One region of the Streptomyces sp. NPDC091682 genome, then DNA from elsewhere that is predicted to be linked to it. Evidence: riboswitches for the same ligand, from Rfam matches in the RefSeq annotation. Region 1 holds a riboswitch; the other holds the start of a gene.
What was found. Region 1 has a riboswitch for cobalamin ahead of cobN (cobaltochelatase subunit CobN). Riboswitches for the same ligand answer to the same signal wherever they lie in the genome.
Positions count from the first base shown of each region.

Region 2: it holds a riboswitch for cobalamin, as region 1 does, so the genes downstream of both, ACIQK6_RS22870 (ribonucleoside-diphosphate reductase subunit alpha) here and cobN (cobaltochelatase subunit CobN) in region 1, are expected to answer to the same signal.

Region 1 is NZ_JBIVTH010000003.1:230,189-237,732, reverse strand. It holds gene cobN (cobaltochelatase subunit CobN) at 1-2,673, opposite strand, end outside; cobalamin riboswitch at 2,709-2,871, opposite strand; gene ACIQK6_RS09105 (cobalamin biosynthesis protein CobG) at 3,152-4,462, shown strand; gene ACIQK6_RS09100 (precorrin-8X methylmutase) at 4,459-5,106, shown strand; gene ACIQK6_RS09095 (precorrin-2 C(20)-methyltransferase) at 5,103-6,599, shown strand; gene ACIQK6_RS09090 (3'-5' exonuclease) at 6,898-7,470, shown strand.
Region 2 is NZ_JBIVTH010000010.1:47-7,590, forward strand. It holds gene ACIQK6_RS22860 (Uma2 family endonuclease) at 73-657, opposite strand; gene ACIQK6_RS22865 (GNAT family N-acetyltransferase) at 736-1,233, shown strand; cobalamin riboswitch at 1,278-1,407, shown strand; gene ACIQK6_RS22870 (ribonucleoside-diphosphate reductase subunit alpha) at 1,550-3,928, shown strand; gene ACIQK6_RS22875 (ribonucleotide-diphosphate reductase subunit beta) at 3,928-4,944, shown strand; gene ACIQK6_RS22880 (hypothetical protein) at 5,035-5,262, opposite strand; gene ACIQK6_RS22885 (helix-turn-helix domain-containing protein) at 5,344-6,309, shown strand; gene def (peptide deformylase) at 6,315-6,950, opposite strand; gene ACIQK6_RS22895 (hypothetical protein) at 7,033-7,544, opposite strand, start outside.

The DNA of each region.
Region 1 (7,544 bases):
GGTGACGCGGCGCGAGGCCTCGTCCCAGACCGGGCGGACGCCCAGCAGGGAGAGGGCCTCGGCGACGTCGTCGCCGGAGGTGCGCATCGCGCTCGTGCCCCACAGGGACAGACCGACCGAGGCCGGCCACTCGCCGTTGTCGGTGCGGTAGCGGCTCAGGAGGGAATCTGCCAGGGCCTGGCCCGTCTCCCACGCCAGGCGGGAGGGGACGGCCTTCGGGTCGACCGAGTAGAAGTTGCGGCCGGTCGGCAGGACGTTCACCAGGCCGCGCAGCGGCGAACCCGAGGGGCCCGCCGGGACGAAACGGCCGTCCAGGGCCGCGACCACATGGGCGATCTCGTCCGTGGTCCCGGCCAGGCGCGGGACCACCTCGCGGGCCGCGAAGGACAGGACCGCCGCGACGTCCGCCGGGTGGTCCGCCGCGACCGTCGACACGGCGTCCAGGGACCAGTTCGCGTCCTCCATCGCCTGGACCAGGGCGCGGGCCTGCGCCTCGACCTCGTCCGCCGAGGTGCGGGTGGCCTTGGACTCGTCCAGGCCGAGCGCCTCGCGCAGACCCGGAAGGGCCGTCGTACCGCCCCAGATCTGCCGGGCGCGCAGGATCGCGAGGACCAGGTTGACCCGGGCCTCTCCGGTCGGCGCGCCGCCGAGCACGTGCAGACCGTCACGGATCTGGGCGTCCTTGACCTCGCACAGCCAACCGTCGACGTGCAGCAGGAAGTCGTCGAAGCCGTCGTCGTCCGGACGCTCCTCCAGACCCAGGTCGTGGTGGAGCTTCGCGGCCTGGATCAGGGTCCAGATCTGGGCGCGGATGGCCGGCAGCTTCGCCGGGTCCATCGCGGAGATCTGCGCGTACTCGTCCAGGTGCTGCTCCAGGCGCGCGATGTCGCCGTACGACTCCGCGCGCGCCATCGGCGGCACCAGGTGGTCGACCAGCGTGGCGTGCACGCGGCGCTTGGCCTGCGTGCCCTCGCCCGGGTCGTTGACCAGGAACGGGTAGATGAGGGGCAGGTCGCCGAGGGCGGCGTCCGGCGCGCACGCGGCGGACAGGCCCGCGTTCTTGCCCGGCAGCCACTCCAGGTTGCCGTGCTTGCCCAGGTGGATCATCGCGTCGGCGCCGAAGCCGCCGTCCTCGGCGCGCGCCTGGATCCACCGGTACGCCGCCAGGTAGTGGTGCGAGGGCGGCAGGTCCGGGTCGTGGTAGATCGCGATCGGGTTCTCGCCGAAGCCGCGCGGCGGCTGGATCAGGATGAGGAGGTTCCCGCGGCGCAGCGCCGCGAGCACGATGTCACCCTCCGGGTTCGCGGAGCGGTCCACGAACATGTTGCCCGGGGCCTCGCCCCAGTGCTCGGTGACGCTGTCGCGCAGCTCGGCCGGGAGCTCGGCGAACCAGCGCTTGTAGTCGGCGGCCGGGATCCGGACCGGGTTGCGGGCCAGCTGCTCCTCGGTCAGCCAGTCCTGGTCGTGGCCGCCGGCCTCGATCAGGGCGCGGATCAGCTCGTCGCCGTCGCCCGAGACCAGGCCCGGGATCTCCTCGGTCGGCCCGAAGTCGTAACCGCCGGCGATGAGGGTGCGCAGCAGCTCCACGGCGCTGGCCGGGGTGTCCAGGCCGACCGCGTTGCCGATGCGGGAGTGCTTGGTCGGGTACGCGGAGAGGACCAGCGCGACCTTCTTGTCGCGGCGTTCGATGTGCCGCAGGCGGGCGTGGCGCACGGCGATGCCCGCGACCCGGGCGGCCCGCTCGGGGTCGGCCACGTAGGCGGGCAGGCCGTCGTCGTCGAGCTCCTTGAAGGAGAACGGGACGGTGATCAGACGGCCGTCGAACTCGGGCACCGCGACCTGCGTGGCGGCGTCCAGCGGGGACAGGCCCTCGTCGTTCTCCTCCCAGGCGGAGCGCGACCCGGTCAGGCACAGGGCCTGCAGGATCGGCACTCCGAGGCCGGCGAGCGCGCCCGCGTCCCAGGACTCGTCGTCGCCGCCCGCCGAGGCGGTGGCGGGCTTGGTGCCGCCGGCCGCGAGGACGGTGGTGACGACCGCGTCGGCCGACTCCAGCGCGGCGATCAGCTCCGGCTCGGGGGAGCGCAGGGAGGACACGTACAGGGGCAGCGCCCGGGCGTCGTGGGCCTCGATCGCGTCGCACAGGGCGTGCACGAAGGAAGTGTTCCCGCTCATCTGGTGGGCGCGGTAGTACAGCACGGCGACCCGCGGGCCCGTGGTGGTCCCGGGCGTGCGCTCCAGCGGGCCCCAGGTGGGCGCGGCGGCGGGGGGCTCGAAGCCGTGGCCGGTCAGCAGCACCGTGTCGGACAGGAAGCGGGCCAGCTGCTCCAGGTTGGCCGGGCCGCCGTGGGCGAGGTAGCCGTGCGCCTCGGCCGCGATGCCGATGGGGACCGTGGAGGCCTCCATGAGCTGGGCGTCCGGGGCCTGCTCGCCGGTCAGGACCACGACCGGACGGGTCTGGTCGGGGGCGAGGAGCAGGTCGAGGCCGTCCTGCCAGGCGCGGAGGCCGCCGAGGAGGCGTACGACGACCAGGTCGGCCCCGTCGAGGAGGCCGGGGAGGTCGTCGAGGGGGAGACGGGAGGGGTTCGCGAACCGGTACGGGACGGGTCCGTCCGCCGTGTTCGCCGCGCGGGCGCTGAGCAGATCGGTGTCGGACGTCGACAGCAGCAGGATCATGCGGCGGCAGGCCTTCCTCGGGGTTTCCGCGCCCCGGGCAGTGTTGAGGACAGCGGGAGTTCCTGACTCACCCCGGTCGCCGGATCGCTCCGCGGGGTTCACAGTGGCGGGACCGCGCCGGAATCGCACCGGGCTTCCTCCCATGTCGCCGTCCTCGGCGACGGCGGACCGTGTGGTCCGCCGGAAGGTCATCTTAGGGGCGGGTGGCTGCCGCCGGGATGGCGGGTGGGGTGAGCCCCCGCTGGTTGCGGGTGCGGCGCCGTTGCCGGGGCTCTGCCCCGGACCCCGCGCCTCAAACTCCGGCGGGGCTGAACGGGCCGGGTGGCGCCGGACGGGCCGGGCAGGGCCGGGTGGGCAGCGCCGGGCAGGGCCGGGTGGGCCAGAAGGGTGGCTTGGGCGGTGCTGGGGGCGAATGTCGCTGGTGGGGGTGGTGACGGACACAGGTCGGGGGGACCCAATCGTGGGTATGCTCGCGGCCATGCCCCAGCCCCCTTCAGCCGCATCGCGGGACGAACCCGTCATACGGGAGCGTGGTGACGCCTGCCCGGGCGCGCTGCGGCTGCACGCGGCGGACGACGGGTTCCTGGCGCGGGTCCGGCTGCCGGGCGGGCTGCTCACCGTGGAGCAGGCGTCGGCGCTGGCGCTCGCCGCCGACCGGTTCGGGGACGGGCACCTGGAGCTGACCTCGCGCGGCAACGTGCAGCTGCGCGGACTGGCCGACGGGTGCGGCGGCGGGCTCGCGGAGCTGCTGGACGGGGCCGGGCTGCTCCCCGCGCCGAGCCACGAGCGGGTACGGAACATCGTGGCGACGCCCCTGTCCGGCCTGGACGGGCCGGAGGGCCCGGAGGGCCTGGACCGGCCCGACGCGCTGGCCCGGGCCATGGAGTTCGACCGGCTGCTGTGTGCGAGCCCCTGGGCGGCCGCGCTGTCCGGACGCTTCCTGTTCGCCTTCGACGACGGGCGCGGCGACGTGGCCGCGCTCGGCCCCGACGTGACCGTCCTCGGCCGCCCCGACGACCGGGCGCTGGTCAGGCTCGGCCGGACCCCCGACGCCGTGGAGCTCGCCGGCCGGGACACCCCCGGGGCGGCACTTGCGGCCGCCCGGTACTTCCTCGACGCCGCCGCCGCGGCCGGTACCCAGGCCTGGCGGGTCTCCGAACTGCCCGCCGAACACGCCCTGAAAGCAACCGAGTTCGCACGGCGCCTCGATACCGCCGGGATCGCCGCGACGCCGGTCGGCGCCGTGGACTGGCCGTACGCCGCGCCGCCCCGGCCGTCCGGCGCCGGCGGGCACGACGGCGCCACCCTGTGCGTACTGCCCCCGCTCGGCCGGCTCGACACCGCGCAGTGGCGCCTCCTGGCGCAGGTCGCGGACGGGGGGAGCGGCCAACTGCGCGTCACCCCGTGGCGCAGCGTCATCGTGCCCGGGGCCCGTGCCGACGGCGCCGCCCGCATCGAGGACGCCGGGCTGGTCATCACCCCCGACAGCGCCTGGGAGTCCGTCACCGCCTGTACCGGCCGGCCCGGTTGTGCGAAGTCCCGCGCGGACGTGCGCGCCGACGCGCGGGCCGTCGCCGACCGGGCGCGCGGTCCGCTGCCCGTGCACTGGTCCGGCTGCGAGCGCCGCTGCGGGCATCCGCGCGGCACCGCCTGGGTGGACCTGGTGGCCACCGGCTCCGGATACCGGCTCGCCGCGCCCGGCCGCCCCGAACACGAGGACGTACGGCCCTGTGATCTTGCCGCGGCACTCGCGGACGCCCGCACCGACCCCGACGTAGTGAAGAAATGAGCGAGTACACCGTGTTTGAGTACGAGAAGGACGGCGCGGCCATCTACCGCCAGTCCTTTGCCACGATCCGCGCCGAGGCGGACCTCTCCGGGCTGCCCGACACGGTTGCCCAGGTCGCGGTGCGCATGATCCACGCCTGCGGGATGACCGACCTCCCGCAGGACCTCGGGTACACCCCCGAGGTCGTGCTGCGCGCCCGCGCGGCGCTGGAGGTGGGCGCGCCGATCCTGTGCGACGTCCAGATGGTCGCCAGCGGTGTCACCCGCAAGCGCCTGCCCGCCGACAACGACGTGATCTGCACGCTCTCCGACCCGGCCGTACCGGAGCTCGCCGCCAAGATGGGCACCACGCGCAGCGCCGCCGCCCTGGAGGTCTGGCGCGACCGCGGCCTGCTGGAGGGTTCGGTCATCGCCGTCGGCAATGCGCCGACCGCGCTGTTCCGACTGCTGGAGATGATCGAGGAGGGCGCCCCGCGCCCCGCCGCCGTCATCGGCGTCCCCGTCGGCTTCATCGGCGCCGCCGAGTCCAAAGACGCCCTCGCCGCCCACCCCTCGGGGCTCGACCACCTGATCGTGCGCGGCCGGCGCGGCGGCAGTGCGATGGCCGCGGCCGCCGTCAACGCCATTGCGAGCGTGGCCGAATGAGCGACATCGCCAAGGGCCGGCTGTACGGGGTCGGACTCGGCCCCGGCGACCCGTCGCTGATGACCCTGCGCGCCGTCGAGGTGATCGCCGAGGCCGATGTCGTGGCCTACCACAGCGCCCGCCACGGCCGTTCCATCGCCCGCTCGATCGCGGCGAAGCACCTGCGCGCCGAACACGTCGAGGAACCGCTGGTCTACCCGGTCACCACCGAAACCACCGACCACCCCGGCGGCTACCAGGGCGCGATGGAGGAGTTCTACGAGGCCGCCGCGGCCCGCCTGGCCGCGCACCTGGACGCCGGCCGGACCGTCGCCGTGCTCGCGGAGGGCGACCCGCTCTTCTACAGCTCGTACATGCACATGCACAAGCGGCTCGCGGACCGCTACGAGACCGAGGTCATCCCCGGCGTCACCTCCGTGAGCGCCGCCGCCGCCCGGCTCGGCACCCCGCTCGTGGAGGGCGAGGAGGTGCTGACCATCCTCCCCGGCACCCTGCCCGAGGAAGAGCTCACCGCCCGCCTCGCCGCCACCGACTCGGCGGTCGTGATGAAGCTCGGCCGGACCTTCCCGGCCGTGCGCGGCGCGATGGAGAGCAGCGGCCGGCTCGCCGAGGCCCGCTACGTCGAGCGGGCCACCATGGCGGGCGAGCGCACCGGCCTCCTCGCCGACACCGACGCCGACGGCGTGCCGTACTTCGCCGTCGCCGTGGTCCCCAGCCGCATCGGCAACCCGGGCAGCGTGCCGTCCGGCCCCGGCGAGGTCGTCGTCGTGGGCACCGGCCCGGCCGGCCCGCTGTGGCTCACCCCGCAGACGCGGCGCGCGCTCGCCGACGCCGAGGTGCTGGTCGGCTACACCACCTACCTGGACCGGGTGCCCGTCAAGCCGGGTCAGGTCCGGCACGGCTCCGACAACAAGGTGGAGTCGGAGCGCGCCGAGTTCGCCCTCGACCTCGCCCGGCGCGGCAAGCGGGTGGCCGTGGTCTCCGGCGGCGACCCCGGTGTCTTCGCCATGGCCACGGCGGTCCTGGAGGTGGCCGGGCAGGCGGAGTACGAGGACGTGCCGGTACGGGTCCTGCCGGGGGTGACCGCGGCCAACGCGGCGGCCGCCGCGGCCGGCGCCCCGCTCGGCCACGACTACGCCACCATCTCGCTCTCGGACCGGCTCAAGCCCTGGGAGGTCATCGCGGAGCGGCTGCGCGCGGCCGCCACGGCCGACCTGGTGCTCGCCCTCTACAACCCCGGCTCGCGCAGCCGGACCTGGCAGGTGGCCCAGGCCCGCGAACTGCTGCTGGAACTGCGCTCGCCCACCACCCCGGTGGTCGTCGCGCGCGACGTGGGCGGCCCCGAGCAGTCGGTACGGATCGTAGCGCTCGCCGAACTGGAGCCGTCCGAGGTCGACATGCGCACGATCCTGCTGATCGGGTCTTCGCAGACGCAGGTCACCGAGCGGGCCGACGGGTCGAGGATCACCTGGACGCCGCGCCGCTACCCGTGACCGGGCGAGGCGCAGCGGTGGACGGGCGGAGGCCCGGTGCGACCAGCGCACCGGGCCTCCGCCCGTCCCGCGGTACGCCACCTGCGGACGCAGCCGTCCTCAGGGCGTCCCCGGCCGGATCCGAAGGGGACGTCCTAGCCCCGGACTTCGCGGGTCACCGGTTCAGGTGTGCGGTGCCGGTCGCAGCCCGTTGAGGCTGGTGGATTCTCCCCCGCCTCATCCGGTGCGGTGCGGTGTTCTGTCGGCCCCAGCAGGCAAACCAGGTGCTCCGGCTGCCGTTCCTCCCTACCGTTCCCTCATGGACAGCACCGGGACAGAGCGCCTCCTGAACGTTGTGGACGTCGAAGCCACCTGTTGGGCTGGCGACCAGCCGCCGGACGCGGTCAGCGAGATCATCGAGGTCGGGCTGACCGTCGTCGACCTGGCCGCCGGGGAGCGTCTCGCCCGCCGTCGGATCCTGGTGCGGCCCGTCCGGTCCAGGGTCAGTGGGTTCTGCACCGAGCTGACAGGCCTCACCCAGGACGAGGTCGACGGAGGGGTCAGCTTCACCGAGGCATGCCGACTACTGGCGGCCGAGCACCGCGCGGGGTTCCACCCATGGGCAAGTTGGGGTGACTACGACCGTCACCAGTTCACCCGGCAGTGCCGGGCCACCCGGACGCCCTACCCATTCGGTCGACACCACATCAATGCCAAGGCGGCCTTCACCGACGCGTACGGTCTGCGCAAACGCCCCGGCATGGCGCAGGCCCTGGAGATCGCCGGGCTGCGGCTGGAAGGCCGTCACCATCGAGGCGAGGACGACGCCTGGAACATCGCCGCCCTCGTTCTCCACCTGTCCGAGCGGGGCGACTGGCCCGATCCGCGCTGACCACGCCGGGCCCTCCTCTACGTCCGGGCCCAGGACACCATCCATCCATCCATCCGAATCAACGACCCGCGAAG
Region 2 (7,544 bases), on a different contig from region 1:
GGGGGGGGGGGGGGGGGGGGGGGGGGGGGGGGGCCCCCCCCCCCCCCCGGGGGGGGGGCCCCTCGGCCGTGGTCAGCGCACCCAGTCCTTGAGGGGCTCGGTCGGGAGGGTGATGCCGACGGGGTCGGGGAGCTTGACGTCCTTGCCGAAGGGGACGGTGCGGACGGTCTCGTACCGATGCCCGTCGGGTTCACTGTGGACCGAGACCTCACAGCTGTCCCTGTCGATCAGCAGATAGACGGGAATGCCGGTCTCGGCGAAGGCCCGCGGCTTCTCGATCCGGTCACGGCGGTCGGTGTCGGAGTCGTACGAAGTGACCTCCACGACCATCAGAACAGCGTCCGGGGCAACCCACTCGCCCTGCGCCTTCATGAAGCCGCTCGGCGCCAGGACCCCATCCGGCCGGGCACGCCCATCGCGATACTGCTGCACCTGCAAACCTTGCTCGCCATAGAGGAAGAGCTCAGGACGATGCTGGATGCAGATGCGCATGAGCCACTCGATGATCAGTCCGTGGTCCCCGTCCGGCACCGCCTTAACCCCCAGCTTCCCATCGATGAATTCCAACCGCAGCCCCTCCACCTCTCTGGCGCCTATACGCGCGAGGGTCTCGAACTCCTCGGTCAGCATGTGGGGGCGGTCGGTCATCACGGTCATGCCTCGCTCACCTTCCTCGACGGTGCTGCTTCCGACGATAGCGCCGGGCGTGGACACCCGTCCTGCACACTCGACCGCATGGACATGGTGATCAGAACGGCGGTGCCCGCCGACTACGCGGAGCTGGGCGAGATCACGGCGCGGGCCTACCTCGCCGACGGGCACCTGGACTTCAACGAGGACGACGCCTACCTGAACGTGCTGCGCGACGTGGCCGGCCGGGCCGCCCGGGCCGAGGTGCTCGTCGCCGAGCGGGACGGACGGTTGCTGGGCGGTGTGACGTTCGCCGCTCCGGGCAGTCCGCTCGCCGACGTCGCGGCCCCCGACGAGGCGGAGTTCCGGATGCTCGCGGTGGCCCACGAGGCGCGCGGCCAGGGCGTCGGCGAGGCTCTGGTGCGGGCTTGCATCGAGCGGGCGCGGGCCGTGGAGGGCGTGCGCGGCCTGGCCCTGTCCACCCAGCGCAGCATGGCCGGCGCCCATCGGATCTACGCGCGCCTGGGCTTCGTACGCACTCCGGGGCGGGATTGGGCGCCGATCGAGGGCCTGACACTCCTCACTTACCGGCTCAAGCTGTAGCCACGCCGACACTACATGTGGGGGTTACCGCACAGGGCCGCCCCCACATGTATGCTCATGCCTGCTGTCGCTGCAGGGGAATCCGGTGCGAATCCGGAACTGTCCCGCAACGGTATGAAGTGTCCGGCTACCGGACGCCAAGTCCGATGACCTGCCGACAGCGCGCCCGGCTCGACCGAACCGGGTGCCGATTCGTCCGGGCCTCGCGGTTGGGCCGGTGGACGCCATGCGGGGTACGCGTTCTCGTCGCGCCCGCGTGCGCCCGCTCGCGCCCCGCCCCGCCGATGACCGGGCCGAGCGAGGGAGAGCTCCCGCCGTGACCATCGCGCCTTCCGCACCGCGCGCCGAGTCCACTTCTGGCGACAACACCGAGGGCCCGGGGGCCACGCTGCTGCGTACCCTCACCGAACTGACGGCGGACCTCCCCGACACCGACCCCGGCCGGGTCGCGGCCTCCGCGCTGCGCGGCCGCAGCTCCGCGGCCGACGACGCCGAACTGCGCGGGCTGGCCACGGAGGCCGCCGCCGGTCTGATCTCGGAGGACCCGGCCTACTCCCGGCTCGCCGCCCGCCTGCTGACGCTGGCCGTGCGCGACGAGGCCGCGAGCCAGGGCTCCACCTCCTTCTCGGCCTCCGTCGAGGTCGGCCACCGCGAGGGCCTCATCGCCGACCGCACCGCCGAGTTCGTCCGCACCCACGCGGCCCGGCTCGACTCGCTCGTCGAGCTGACCCTCGCCGAGGGCGCCGACGACCGCTTCGGCTTCTTCGGTCTGCGCACCCTGCACAGCCGCTACCTGCTGCGCCACCCGATCACCCGTCAGGTCATCGAGACCCCGCAGTACTTCATGCTGCGCGTGGCCTGCGGCCTGGCCGCCGACGAGAGCGTCCAGGCAGTGGAGGAAGTGGCCTCGCTGTACCGGCTGATGAGCCGCCTGGACTACCTGCCGTCCTCCCCCACGCTCTTCAACTCCGGCACCCGGCACCCGCAGATGTCCTCCTGCTACCTGCTGGACTCCCCGCTGGACGAGCTCGACTCGATCTACGACCGCTACCACCAGGTCGCGCGCCTGTCCAAGCACGCCGGCGGCATCGGCCTCTCGTACTCCCGCATCCGCGCCCGCGGTTCGCTGATCCGCGGCACCAACGGCCACTCCAACGGCATCGTGCCGTTCCTGAAGACCCTCGACGCCTCCGTCGCCGCCGTGAACCAGGGTGGCCGCCGCAAGGGCGCCGCCGCCGTCTACCTGGAGACCTGGCACGCGGACATCGAGGAGTTCCTGGAGCTCCGCGACAACACCGGTGAGGACCAGCGCCGCACCCACAACCTGAACCTGGCCCACTGGGTGCCGGACGAGTTCATGCGCCGCGTGAACGCAGACGCCGAGTGGTCGCTGTTCTCCCCGGCCGACGTGCCCGAGCTGGTCGACCTGTGGGGCGACGAGTTCGACGCCGCCTACCGCAAGGCCGAGGCGGACGGCCTGGCCCGCAAGACCATGCCGGCGCGCGACCTGTACGGCCGGATGATGCGCACCCTCGCGCAGACCGGCCAGGGCTGGATGACCTTCAAGGACGCCTCCAACCGCACGGCGAACCAGACGGCCGAGCCGGGCACCGTCGTGCACTCCTCGAACCTGTGCACCGAAATCATCGAGGTCACCAACGACGGCGAGACGGCCGTCTGCAACCTCGGTTCGGTCAACCTGGGCGCGTTCGTCGTGGACGGCGAGATCGACTGGGAGCGGATCGACGAGACCGTCCGCACGGCCGTCACCTTCCTCGACCGCGTCGTGGACATCAACTTCTACCCGACCGAGCAGGCCGGCCGCTCCAACGCCCGCTGGCGCCCGGTGGGCCTGGGCGCGATGGGCCTCCAGGACGTCTTCTTCAAGCTGAAGCTGCCCTTCGACTCTCCCGAGGCGAAGGCCCTGTCCACCAAGCTCTCCGAGCGCATCATGCTGGCCGCCTACGAGGCCTCCTGCGACCTCGCCGAGCGCAGCGGCCCGCTCCCGGCCTGGGAGCAGACCCGTACCGCCCGCGGTGTCCTGCACCCCGACCACTACGACGTCGAGCTGAACTGGCCGGAGCGCTGGGATGCGCTGCGCACCCGCGTCGCCGAGACCGGCATGCGCAACTCCCTGCTCCTGGCCATCGCCCCGACGGCCACGATCGCCTCGATCGCCGGCGTGTACGAGTGCATCGAGCCGCAGGTCTCCAACCTCTTCAAGCGCGAGACGCTCAGCGGTGAGTTCCTCCAGGTGAACGGCTACCTGGTGGAGGAGCTGAAGCAGCTCGGCGTGTGGGACGCCCAGACCCGCGAGGCGCTGCGCGACTCCTCCGGCTCGGTCCAGGGCTTCGGCTGGATCCCGGCCGAGGTCCGCGAGCTGTACCGCACGGCGTGGGAGATCCCGCAGCGCGGTCTGATCGACATGGCGGCGGCCCGTACGCCGTTCCTCGACCAGTCGCAGTCGCTGAACCTGTTCCTGGAGACGCCCACCATCGGCAAGCTCAGCTCGATGTACGCGTACGCCTGGAAGCAGGGTCTGAAGACCACCTACTACCTGCGTTCGCGCCCGGCGACGAAGATCGCCCGCGCCGCGCAGGCGGCCACCCCCGTCGAGCTGCCGCAGGCGGTCGCCGACGCCGAGGCGCTGGCCTGCTCCCTTGAGAACCCCGAGTCCTGCGAGGCCTGCCAGTAATGAGCTCCAACGACAACAAGAACCTCCTGGACCCGGGCTTCGAGCTCACGCTGCGCCCGATGCGCTACCCGGACTTCTACGAGCGCTACCGGGACGCGATCAAGAACACCTGGACCGTCGAGGAGGTCGACCTCCACTCGGACGTCGCGGACCTCGCGAAGCTGACGCCCTCCGAGCAGCACATGATCGGCCGACTGGTCGCGTTCTTCGCGACGGGCGACTCGATCGTCTCGAACAACCTGGTGCTGACGCTCTACAAGCACATCAACTCCCCGGAGGCGCGCCTGTACCTGTCGCGCCAGCTGTTCGAGGAGGCCGTGCACGTCCAGTTCTACCTGACGCTGCTCGACACCTACCTGCCCGACCCGGACGACCGCGCGGCGGCCTTCGACGCGGTCGAGGAGATCCCCTCCATCCGCGAGAAGGCGCAGTTCTGCTTCAAGTGGATGGACTCGGTCGAGAAGATCGACCGGCTGGAGACGGCCGCCGACCGCCGCCGCTTCCTGCTGAACCTGATCTGCTTCGCCGCGTGCATCGAGGGCCTGTTCTTCTACGGCGCCTTCGCGTACGTGTACTGGTTCCGCTCGCGCGGTCTGCTGCACGGCCTGGCCACCGGCACCAACTGGGTCTTCCGTGACGAGACCATGCACATGAACTTCGCCTTCGAGGTCGTGGACACGGTCCGCAAGGAGGAGCCGGAGCTCTTCGACGACGCCCTCCAGCAGCAGGTCACCGACATGCTCAAGGAGGCCGTGGAGGCGGAGCTGCAGTTCGGCCGCGACCTGTGCGGTGACGGCCTGCCGGGCATGAACACCGAGTCGATGCGCGAGTACCTGGAGTGCGTCGCGGACCAGCGCCTGGTCCGTCTGGGCTTCCCGCCGGTGTACGGCTCGCAGAACCCGTTCTCCTTCATGGAGCTGCAGGGCGTGCAGGAGCTGACGAACTTCTTCGAGCGCCGTCCGTCGGCCTACCAGGTCGCGGTCGAGGGCACGGTGGACCTGGACGAGGACTTCTAGTACTTCACGTACGTCAAGGGGTTCCGGGGAAGTGACCGGGGAGCCGGGATGCGGGGTTTCCGTGTCCCGGCTTCTCGCGTTCCCCGGTGGTCAGTGGGCGATGGGGCCCCAGTACCTGCGGGCGGAGGGCCGGAAGGTGCGCCGGCGCGGGGTGGGCGGGAGGCCGCCCGCACGCTGGCGGGGGAGCCACACGAGCCGGGTCGCGACGGCCCGGATCTGCTGGTCGATCCGCCGGTCGCGCAGGATCCCGTACAGGCTGGGCCCGAGCAGGAGGGCGGCGATGGCGAGGACGGCGAGGTAGTTCACGAAGGTGGTCATAGCTCTACTGTCCGCCTGATCGCCCATGATCGACAGTGGCAGTACTGTCATAGAAGACCGAATTACTGCCACACTGGGGTCATGCTGAACAACGTGGCCGTGGCCCTCGTCGACGGAGTCGCCCCCTTCGAGCTGGGGATCTTCTGCGAGGTGTTCGGAATCGATCGCAGTGACATGGGCGTACCGGTGTACGACTTCGCCGTGTGCGCGGCGGAGGACGGGCCCCTGACCGTGGGCGGGGGCGCTTTCGGGATCACCCCCGCGCACGGACTGGAGCGACTGGAGGAGGCCGACCTCGTCTGTCTGCCGGCCGCCGGTGACGCCGCCGCACGCATCTATCCCGAGCCGCTGCTGGCGGCCCTGCGCCGGGCCGTGGACCGGGGTGCACGGGTCCTCAGCGTGTGCAGCGGGGCCTACGTCCTCGGCGCCGCCGGGCTGCTGGACGGCCGCCGGTGCACCACGCACTGGATGCACGCCGCGGCCCTGACCCGCCGCTTCCCGCGGGCCGTCGTCGACCCGGACGTGCTCTACGTGGACGAGGGTTCGGTGATCACTGCCGCCGGCACGGCCTCGGGCATCGACGCGTGCCTGCACGTGGTCCGCCAGGAACACGGGGCCGAGGTGGCCAACATCATCGCGCGCAGGATGGTCGTACCGCCGCACCGGGACGGCGGACAGGCCCAGTTCATCCAGCGACCGTTGCCGCGCACGGCCTGTGACACGGTGGGCGAGGTGATCGAGTGGATGGCCCGCCACCTGGACGAGGAGATCACCGTCGAGCAGCTCGCGGAGCGCGCGCACATGTCCCCGCGGACCTTCGCCCGCCGCTTCCTCCAGGAGACCGGCACCACCCCGTACAAGTGGGTGCTGCGCCAGCGGGTCCTGCTGGCGCAGGAGCTGCTGGAGTCGACCGGCGAGACGGTGGACGCGATCGCCGGCCGCTGCGGCTTCGGCAACGCGGCGGCCCTGCGCCATCACTTCCTGCGGACCCTGGGCACCACGCCGAACTCGTTCCGGCGCGCCTTCCGGGGCCCGCAGGCCGCCTAGGCCGATCAGGCGTTGGGGACGGTCTCGTAGCGCGGGGTGCCCTCTTCCATCTGGCGGAGGGCGTCCTTGCGGTCGCGCTTCGAGAGGCGGTCGATGTAGAGGTAGCCGTACAGGTGGTCGGTCTCGTGCTGCAGGCAGCGGGCGAAGTAGCCGGTGCCGCGCACCTTGATCGGGTTGCCCTGCGCGTCCTGGCCCTCGACCTCGGCGTAGTCCGGGCGGGCCAGCGAGGCGTACGCCGTCGGGACCGACAGGCAGCCCTCGTTCGAGTCGTCCAGCACCCGCGCGCCGGCCGGCAGCTCGATCAGCTTCGGGTTGACGACGACACCGGTGTGCCGCTTGCCGTCGTCGTCCGGGCAGTCGTAGACGAAGACCTTGGCGTCCACGCCGATCTGGTTCGCGGCCAGGCCGACGCCCTCGGCGGCCTTCTGGCTGGCGAACATGTCGTCGATCAGCTGCGCCAGTTCGTCGCCGAACTCGGTGACGTCCTTGCACTCCCGGTGCAGGACCGGGTTGCCGACCACGGTGATCGGACGGGCCGTGCCGCGCTGACGGTGGGCGAGCTCGCGCGCCTCACAGTCCTCGGTGTCCACGACGTACCCGTCGTTCACGCCCTCGACAACCTCGTTCTCCTGCTGCGCCATGTCCGCCGTACGCCTTCCGTAAGTGCCGGTCACCGATGGCCGTGGTGGCCACCGATGTGCCCGTACAGCCTACGGCCCCGGGTCAGCAGACTTCTTCGAGATCCCGCCACTCCCTGGTATCCGGGCTGTCCGCGACCCAGCCGTCGAGCAGTCCGCGCACCAGACCGGCCGGTGCCGCGATCCCGCACTCGCGCTCGGGGACCCACAGGGAGCCGGAGCCGGCCGTACGGTGCCCGAGCGGTCCGGGATGGCCCGGCTCGCTGTGGTCGTGCGGATCGAGGTGCTGCTCACCGTCGCCCTCGTCGCTCGGCATCTCGCTCTCCGAGCAGGTCCGGCACAGCAGCCGCACCGACGAGGACCAGTCCTCGGCGGCGAATCCGGCGTCCGAGGCCAGCTGCTCCAGCGCGTCGCGGTCCGCCTCGGTGGCCGCCTCCAGCAGCACCACCCAGGTCGGCACCGGGGACGGCGCCCACAGCTCGATCTCGTCGAACACGGGGTAGGAGGGCCCGGCGGCGGTCATCCGCTCGCCGTGCGGGACCCCGTCGTGGAGCACGACCTCGCCCCAGCGCCGCCCCGAGGAGGGCAGCGGGATCG